4 regions of the Streptomyces sp. NPDC048643 genome follow, and region 2 is predicted to be linked to each of the others. Evidence: riboswitches for the same ligand, from Rfam matches in the RefSeq annotation. Region 2 holds a riboswitch; each other region holds the start of a gene.

What was found. Region 2 has a riboswitch for cyclic di-AMP ahead of AB0C62_RS22450 (M23 family metallopeptidase). Riboswitches for the same ligand answer to the same signal wherever they lie in the genome.
Region 1: it holds a riboswitch for cyclic di-AMP, as region 2 does, so the genes downstream of both, AB0C62_RS17750 (transglycosylase family protein) here and AB0C62_RS22450 (M23 family metallopeptidase) in region 2, are expected to answer to the same signal.
Region 3: it holds a riboswitch for cyclic di-AMP, as region 2 does, so the genes downstream of both, AB0C62_RS32615 (NlpC/P60 family protein) here and AB0C62_RS22450 (M23 family metallopeptidase) in region 2, are expected to answer to the same signal.
Region 4: it holds a riboswitch for cyclic di-AMP, as region 2 does, so the genes downstream of both, AB0C62_RS21435 (M23 family metallopeptidase) here and AB0C62_RS22450 (M23 family metallopeptidase) in region 2, are expected to answer to the same signal.

Annotation. Positions count from the first base shown of each region.
Region 1 covers NZ_JBEZHO010000015.1:143,399-145,591, forward strand. The annotation lists gene AB0C62_RS17745 (transglycosylase family protein) at 1-431, shown strand, start outside; cyclic di-AMP (ydaO/yuaA leader) riboswitch at 614-804, shown strand; gene AB0C62_RS17750 (transglycosylase family protein) at 809-1,510, shown strand; gene eno (phosphopyruvate hydratase) at 1,873-2,193, shown strand, end outside.
Region 2 covers NZ_JBEZHO010000022.1:94,385-96,577, reverse strand. The annotation lists gene AB0C62_RS22455 (GntR family transcriptional regulator) at 1-23, opposite strand, end outside; gene AB0C62_RS22450 (M23 family metallopeptidase) at 220-984, opposite strand; cyclic di-AMP (ydaO/yuaA leader) riboswitch at 998-1,157, opposite strand; gene AB0C62_RS22445 (pitrilysin family protein) at 1,371-2,193, opposite strand, start outside.
Region 3 covers NZ_JBEZHO010000046.1:28,188-30,380, forward strand. The annotation lists gene AB0C62_RS32615 (NlpC/P60 family protein) at 1-1,219, opposite strand, end outside; cyclic di-AMP (ydaO/yuaA leader) riboswitch at 1,228-1,399, opposite strand; gene AB0C62_RS32620 (hypothetical protein) at 1,864-2,088, shown strand; gene AB0C62_RS32625 (alpha/beta hydrolase) at 2,131-2,193, opposite strand, start outside.
Region 4 covers NZ_JBEZHO010000020.1:120,003-122,195, reverse strand. The annotation lists gene AB0C62_RS21435 (M23 family metallopeptidase) at 1-936, opposite strand, end outside; cyclic di-AMP (ydaO/yuaA leader) riboswitch at 948-1,105, opposite strand; gene AB0C62_RS21430 (PP2C family protein-serine/threonine phosphatase) at 1,363-2,193, opposite strand, start outside.

The DNA.
Region 1 (2,193 bases), on a different contig from region 2:
CGAAGTCCGGTGACTCACGGGGCGCGGACAGCTCGGACAAGGCGACGGCCGACGCGTCCGAGTCGGGCACATCGGACAAGTCCGGCCGGAGCGGCACCTCTTCGGAGCCCTCCGACGACGCGTCCACCACGCCCGGACGGCACCGCGGCGGCAACGCCGACGAGGACTCGACGGACGCCGCCACGGGCAGCCGCACCGACAGCGCGTCCGGACGGCACGCCTCGCGCGGCTCCGACGACGCGCGTGACGCCGGCGACGGCACCTACGTCGTGCGCGCCGGCGACAGTCTCTGGACGATCGCCGACGACCTCGACGTCACCGGCGGATGGGCCGACCTGTACGCCGCGAACGAGAAGACCGTGGGCATCGATCCGGACCTCATCCTCCCCGGTCAGAGCCTCGCTGTTGATAGCGAAACGGTCGAAAAGTAGCGGGAGTTCACGTCATGGTTCGCTGGGGAATGTCCGGTTTGGTGCGAGTGAGACATGAGTCTCAGAAGCCCTGATCGTCTTTGAAAATCAGGCGATCGACTGCTTACGGTCGTGACCGCTCGCCACAGCGGGCCCCGACGATCGCAACGCCGAATCCTGCCAGCGGCCGTACGGGAACAGTCGTCGCGCAAGCGCCGTAGGCAGGAGCGGGGGACCCAAGGTAAGTGCCGCGACCGGGAGTTGAGAGACACCCGGAGACGGCTTGGGGTAAAGCCGCGCGCCGTGGTTCCGAGAGGGACCGGGGACGTGCGGCCGGGCAACTCAACCGGCCCGAACCCGACAGCTCACCTCGCAGGCGTCGGTGAGGGGATCACTCGATGCTGTTTTCCAGCAAGGGCAAGCACCGCCGCCCGAACAAGGCCACCCGTGTCGCCGCGCTCGCCGGTGTCACCGGTGTCGCCATCGCCGCTCCGCTGATGGCCGCGGGCAACGCGTCCGCCGCGACCGGCTCCGAGTGGGACGCCGTCGCCCAGTGCGAGTCCGGCGGCAACTGGTCGATCAACACCGGCAACGGTTACTACGGTGGCCTGCAGTTCTCGTCCTCCACCTGGGCCGCGTACGGCGGCACCGCCTACGCCTCCACTGCCGACCAGGCCTCGAAGTCGCAGCAGATCTCCGTCGGCGAGAAGGTCCTCGCCGCGCAGGGCAAGGGTGCCTGGCCGACCTGCGGCACCGGCCTGTCGGGCGCCGCGTACAGCGGTGGCAGCTCCACCCCCGCCGCGCCCTCGACCTCCTCCGGCTCCTCGTCGGCCGGCAGCTCGCAGGACAACCGCACGTCCGAGCAGCCCGCCTCCCGTTCGCAGGAGCGCCCGGCCGCGAAGAAGACCGTCACCACCCCGACCGGCAAGAAGGTCAAGAAGGGTGACGGCGAGTACAAGGTCGTCAAGGGCGACACCCTCAGCTCGATCGCCGAGAAGCACCACGTCAAGGGCGGCTGGCAGAAGCTGTTCAAGCTGAACCACGACATCGTGGACGACGCCGACTTCATCTTCCCGGGCCAGCAGCTGCACCTTCGCTGAGCGAGGCCGCGCACCGGCCGGACGTGGTCGCCCTCGGCGGACGGCGACCACGACCCCGGCCCCGGCGGCTCCGCCCGGCTGAACGACACCCGGGCGAACGGCAGTCCCCTCGCGGGCCCGGCTCCCGGGTCCTGATCCCCACCGAGGGTCCCCGTCCCCACGGGCTCCCCGTTCCGGCGCGTGTTCCCCCGTACGCGCCGGAGCGGGGTTTTTCATTTCATTTTTGTTCCGATCGGGAACAATATGTACCCCGAGTTCTGCCCAAGGCGTGGTCGATCGGCTGGCCGATCCCCTCGGGCCGGTTAGGCTCGTCCCGCAGGACTACCCAAGCCCTGCGTACTCGCGTCACATCCCAGAAGGAGATGCTCGTGCCGTCCATCGACGTCGTCGTAGCCCGGGAAATCCTGGACTCCCGAGGCAACCCCACGGTCGAGGTCGAGGTCGGCCTCGACGACGGCAGCACGGGTCGTGCCGCCGTTCCGTCCGGCGCCTCCACCGGTGCCTTCGAGGCCATCGAGCTCCGCGACGGTGACCCCAACCGCTACCACGGCAAGGGTGTCGAGAAGGCCGTCCTCGCCGTCATCGAGCAGATCGGCCCGGAGCTCGTCGGCTACGACGCCACCGAGCAGCGCCTGATCGACCAGGCCATGTTCGACCTGGACGCCACCGACAACAAGGGCTCG
Region 2 (2,193 bases):
ACCGAGTGCGCCGGAATACGCATGACCGGACCTCCGCTTTAATCCCCGCGAAACGCCATCGATTGACGCTTGTTCAGTGACTCTATTGCAGGAAGCCTTAATTTCCGATGGCGGGCCTGAATCCATGGATATTTTTTGGACAGACGGCCTCCGGAAACGACGATGCCCCGGCTCGGTGAGCCGGGGCATCGAAACGGTGGAGAAGCCGCGAAGCGGTCGTCAGACGTTCACGCCGTGCGAGCGGAGGTACGCGACGGGGTCCATGTCGGAGCCGTACTCCGCGGTGGTGCGCGCCTCGAAGTGCAGGTGCGGCCCCGTGGTGTTGCCGGTCGAGCCGGAGAGCGCGATCTGCTGGCCCGGAGTGACCGTCTGGCCCACGGAGACACCGATGGACGACAGGTGCCCGTACATGGTGTACGTGCCGTCGTGCATCTTGATCACTACTTGATTGCCGTAGGCGCCGCCCCAGCCGGTCGTGACGACGGTGCCGGCGCCGACGGAGTGCACCGAGGTGCCCGACGCGGCGTGGAAGTCGACACCGGTGTGGCTGCCGGACGACCAGAGGCTGCCGCCGGTCTCGTAGCCGGTGGAGACGTACGAGCCGGTGATCGGCATGACGAAGGTGTTGAGCCGCTTGCGCTCGGCGGCACGGGCGGCGCGCTCCTTGCTCTCGCGGGCCTTCGCGGCCAGCTCGGCGGCCTTCTTGCGCGCGGCTCGCTCGGCCTTCTCCCGCGCGGCGGCCACGTCGGCGGCGTGCTGCTGGGCGGCGGCCTGCGCGTCGATCTGCTCGGCGACGGAGTCACCGATGGTGATGGCCTGGGTCAGCCCGGTCTGTTCGGCGGACGGTGTCGCGGCGAACGCGGGTGCCGCGAGGGTTCCGAGGACACCGGTGGTGGTGAGGGCCGCGACGCCGACGGCGTTCTTCGTGGTGCGCTGCACGCGGCTCGGACGACGATGCTTCCCGGTGCCACAGGTGAACGCCATGTAAGGGCTGATCCTTTCCTTCCTTCTCGCCTACCGGGTTAGCTGACGGGTTCGGAGCAGGAAGGTCTCCTACGGGCCCCCTCCGGGGAGGGCGTCCGATTCACCCCAGGGACTACGTGTGGGTCCCCGGCTCCCCTGGCTCGCGCCATGCGGGGACTCGGCGATGACTGTCCGGTGCCGCGGGCGCGGCGCACTGCCTGACGAACAGCCGGACTGACGCTAAACGCGAGATCTTTCGAACAACAAACGGATCACGGTTTTTGTAGCGCATCCCACAGCACAGAAGGCAACCTCCGCACCAATACGGACATCTTGGGGGCGATGTCCGCGTAAAAGAGGGCCCTGGTGACTCTTCAGTCACCAGGGCCCATCTCGGTCACACGGTCCTACTCGGCGGTGACCACGGTGACTTCACCGATGCCGAGCGCCCTGACGGGCTCCTCGATCTGCGCGGCGTCGCCCACCAGGACGGTCACCAGACGGTCCGTCGGGAAGGCGCTGACGGCGGCCGCGGTGGCCTCCACCGTGCCGGTCGCGGCCAGTTGCTGGTAGAGCGTCGACTGGTAGTCGTCCGGCAGGTACTGCTCGACCTGGTCGGCGAGCGTGCCCGCGACGGCCGCGGCGGTCTCGAACTTGAGGGGCGCCACGCCCACCAGGTTCTGCACGGCGACGTCGCGCTCCGCGTCGGTCAGTCCCTCGGCCGCGAGGGTGCGGAGCACCTTCCACAGGTCGTCGAGCGCCGGGCCGGTGTTCGGGGTGTCCACCGAGCCGCTGATGGCGAGCATCGCGGCTCCGGTGCCGTCCGGCGCGGAACGCAGGACCTGGCCGAACGCCCGCACCCCGTACGTGTAGCCCTTCTCCTCGCGCAGGACGCGGTCCAGACGCGAGGTGAGGGTGCCGCCGAGGCAGTACGTGCCGAGCACCTGGGCGGGCCACACACGGTCGTGGCGGTCGGCGCCGACCCGCCCGATGAGCAGCTGCGTCTGGACGGCGCCGGGGCGGTCCACGATGATCACGCGGCCCGTGTCGTCGGCGTGCACCGGCGGTACCGGGCGCGGCTCGGCGGTCGAACCGGTCCAGGAGCCGAGGGTGTCACCGAGCAGCGCGTCCACGTCCACGTCGGTGAGGTCGCCGACCACCACGGCGGTGGCCGTCGCGGGACGCACGTGCTTCTCGTAGAAGGACCGTACGGCCGCGGAGTCGATCTTC
Region 3 (2,193 bases), on a different contig from region 2:
ACCGCGGGAGCAGCACACCGGCGCTGCGCCAGGCGGCCTGGGTCAGACCGGAGGGGTCGTACGAGCCGGGCCCGGACGCTCCCCACACGCACGGCCTGCCCACCTGCGCGCGGGCGAACGCGACGGCCTCGGCGGCCCGGGTGTCGTACCCGGCGACCGGCGGCGCCGCGACGGCGGCGATGCCTGAGGCGTCGAACCCGGGGTGGGGATCGGCGGACCAGGGAGCGCCGGGCGCGGGCTGGTTCACGGGGTCCGGCCACGACGGGCGCCGACTGTCGTCGACGGCCGGGGCCGTCGGCTCGGGCGCGGCGGACCACGCCTCCCGCACCGGCAGGTACTCGACGTCCGCGACCGGCAGCGGGGCACTTCGCACCTGCGGGTGCCCGGCCTCCACGGCCGGCCACGCGGCACTCGCCACCGACGAGTACGCGGCCGTCGCGGCCGGCATCGGCACGTTCTGCGCCGGCCAGTACGGGGCCGACGGGACGGCCGTCTCCGCGGCCGGCAGGTCCACGGACGGGTACGCGACCGGCGTCGCCGCGCTCTGTCGTGCGGTGTGCCGGTTCAGCAGGTCCTGTGCGGCCGCCAGTTTGCGGCGGGCGCGGTCCTTGCGGAACCGCGGGGAGGCCGCGTCCGAGGCGGGCGCGGGTTCGGACACCACCGGAAGGGGCCCGGTGGACGGGGCGCCGATGTCCGGTACCGCGAGGGCGTACGCGGCCGTCGGGCCGGCGGTCAGTTCGAGGACGGGGCGCGCGGTGAGTTCCGCGACCGGCGCCGCGGTCAGCTCCGCGACGGGACCCGCCGTCAGTTCCCGTACGGGTGCCGCCGTCAACTCGGCCACGGCGCGCGCGCCTTGGGCAGGGAGTTCCATGGGACGTCCCGCACCCCCACCGGACCGGCCGGCCTCGCGCCCCCGGTCGGGCTGCCGGTCCGCGGGCAGTACCGCCGCGACGGTGGGGCCGAGCCGTGACCGCGCACCGTCGAACCACTGGCGCATCAGGTCGCTTTGAGCGGGATCGACACCCCCGCGCTCCTCCCCGGCCGGGCGCTGGTCGGTGAGCCGTCGGGCCGCGGCGCGCCGGTCGCCCTGACGGGAGGAGAGGCCCGCCAGAGCGCGGGTGGCGTTGAAGTTGCCGGTGTCGTCCTCGGCCCGGTCGTAGAGGGATGCGAGCCGTCGGCGGACTTCTTCGCCACTGGGCTGGGTTCGTTCCGGCGCCATGGGGATGGCACTCCTTCCGTCGTCCGCCTACCGGGTTAGCTGTCGGGTTCGGGCGGACGGTTCCGGAAGGTATGCCCTACGGCCAGTGCCCCTCAAGGCGGTTGGCCGATTCACCCCAGGTTCGGTGGGTCCCCGGCTCCGGCTGCCACGAGGACGGGCCGGACTCGGCGGAGGCCGCACCGCCCGGCGAGCATTCGCCGGAGGGAGTCGGGCGGCCTGGTCGTCAACCTAGCCATCTTGTGACCCCCGTGTGAAGATCCACGTCCCAGATGTCCGATACATTTTCGTGACCTTCGTCGCATCGCCCCGCTGTGCGACGGCGGAAGCACACACCGTGCGCGAATCGGCCGTCCGGACAACCGCGTTCGGCGGTGGACCCCCTCCAGGCGTCCGCCTCCCGTCCAGTTCCCTCCACCAACTCTCCACGCCGGCCCGGGGCTTTCGGTGGCCCGAAACAGGCCGTTCGCGGTGCGAACAGAACTGGCGTTCCCTGACGGCTCGTTCGACATCGACGGCTGCCGATGGTCATGCGGTGACCGGTTCTGGCCGACCCTGACGGATGACCACCGCGGCGGCGTCGCGCCCCTACCGTCAGGACAAGGAAGGCCCGCGGAAGGCCCTGAGAGCGAGTCGAGGATCCCCACGTGCACGATGCACCGATCTATGCCCAACTGATCTCCGAACGCGGTGACATACCGACGCTCGTCCGGAGCGAAGCCCGGCGGCTGCAGCGCGACTTCGAGTGGATCCTCAGCTGGGATCCGTCCACGGGCGGCCCGCTTCCCGGGTCCGCCCCGCGCGTGACGGCCGGCTCGCGTCGTTCCTTCGCCCCCGGCCCCGATCCCGCGGACCGGCTGGACTCCGCGTAGGCCCGTCCGGCGTGCCCGCCTCGTACGCGCTCGGGCGTGGGTCTAGAGGACGCCGGGTTCGCCGTCCGGCCCCTCGGCGGGAAGCCGTCCGTCCGGGCCGTCGGT
Region 4 (2,193 bases), on a different contig from region 2:
GCCCGTCGCGCCGACGCGGCCGATGACGTCGCCGGTGGCGACCTTCTGGCCGACGCTGACGCTGATCGACGACTGGTGGCAGAACCAGAGTTCGGTGCCGTCGTCGAGGGTGAGGATCGTGCGGTAGCCGTACGAGCCGGCCCAGCCCGCCTCGGTGACGGTGGCGCTGTGGATGGCCTTGATCAGCGTGCCGGTGGGCGCGGCGAAGTCGAGACCCGTGTGGTAGCCGGAGGACCACAGGGCGCCGGCCTCACCGAAGCGCGAGGTCAGGGTGTAGGAGGAGGTCGGCAGCGAGTAGCTCTTGGCGAGCTTGGCCAGGCGCTCGGCCTCGGCCTTCGCCTTGGCCTCCTCCTCCGCCTTCTTCTTGACCGCGTCCGCCTTGGCCTTCGCGTCGTCCTGCTGCTTGGTGGCGAGCGCGACGGCCTGCTTCGCGGCGGCGGTCTCGGCGGCCTCCTGGACGGCACTGTCGACCTGGTTCTGCTGCGACTCGGCCTGCTGCATGATGCGGGCCCGCAGCGCCTCCCCGGCGTCCGTGGTGCCCTGGGCGGTGTCGGCGGTGGTCAGTCCCGCGCCGGTGAGCGGAGTCGTGGAGCCCTTGGGGGTCTCGGCACCGTCACTGATCAGGGCCTTGGCCGAGTGGGTGACCGAGGACAGGTCGGGCAGCGAGATCGAGACGGGCGCCTTGCCGGGCGCCGCGGTGGCCATGCCACCGGCGCCGACGGCGGCTATGACGCCTACACCGAGAACGGTGGAGCTGCGGGCGAGGCCTCCGCCGCGCTGCTTTCCCACGCGGTGCCGGCCACGAACGGGACGGACGGAATCCTCGGTGGGATTCCACTCCTCCCAGGGTCCCTCGTCCTTGCCGTAGGCGAAGCCGAAGGACTGTGTGTCATTCGGTGCGAACGAGGTTGGCTGAGCAGGCCGGTTGGACGCCACGTGGGCGCACTCCTTTCCTTCCTTCTCGCCTACCGGGTTAGCTGACGGGTTCGGAGCAGGAAGGTCTCCTACGCGCGTATACCCACCGTGCTGCCACGGTGGAGGACGCTCGATTCACCCCAAGTTGGTGGTTCCCCGGTTCCCTTGCGGGATTCGGCGCGTGCGCACGGAGCCATCTCTTGTGACGGCTGGGACGACCGCGCTGCGTTATCGAACGTTAATAGACCTGGCCACCTGATTCCAAGCTGTTCAGACTGATCGTTAACGCTTTTTGGCCAGGACTTTGGGGTCATGGGCGATGAAAAACGGGCGAGTTGGCCGCATCGCGTCGACACGGCTTCATGTGACGGTGTGTCAGTCGTTATGCGGAGGGACACGGTTCGATCACCCCTCGTGACAACGATCAAGAAGGGCCTTCGAGGGCCGTCAGCCGCGCCGGACGGCGAGCAGCGCCATGTCGTCGCTGAGGGCGCCGCCCGTGTGCTTGCGGACCTCGACGGCGAGGGTGTTCAGCAGGGCGTCGGGCCCCGGGAAGATCCGCCCGGCCAGCCGCGCGGCCGGATCGTAGAACTCCCCGCGCACGTCCCGCGCCTCGGACAGCCCGTCGGTGTGCAGCAGCAGGATCGCGCCGTGCGGAAAGCGGGCCGGCACCGCCCGGTCGGGTGTGCTGCCCAGGTCGCTCATCCCGAGGGGCAGTGCGGCGGGCCCGCCGGTGAGCGGGACGAGCGTGCCGTCGGGATGCAGCATCAGGGGCGGCGGATGCCCCCGGTTGACGATGCGGACGATCTCCTCGTCGTGCGGGATCTCCGCGAGGACGGCGGTGGTGAATCCCTCGACGGCGTCGAGGTTGTCGCGCCGGGTGCCCTCGCGCTTCAGCGCCCGCTCCAGCCGCCGCGCGACGGCCTCCAGGGTCGTCTCCTGCTCCGCCGCCTCCCGGAACGCGCCGATGACCACGGCGACGGCGGCGACCGCCGTCATCCCCTTGCCGCGTACGTCCCCGACGACCAGCCGCACGCCGTACGGGGTGTCCTGCACCGCGTAAAGATCCCCGCCGATGAACGCGTCCGCCTGGGCCGCCTCGTAGCGCGCGGCGACGTCGAGGCCGTCGATCCGTGCCTGAGGTTCCGGCAGCACGGCCCGCTGGGCGAACTCGGCGATCTCCCGGACGGAGGCGAGCCGCTCGTCGCTGCGCCGGACGAGGATGTTGATGAGCACGCCCAGGACGGCCGCCGTGGCGACGGTGACGACCTCGGTGAC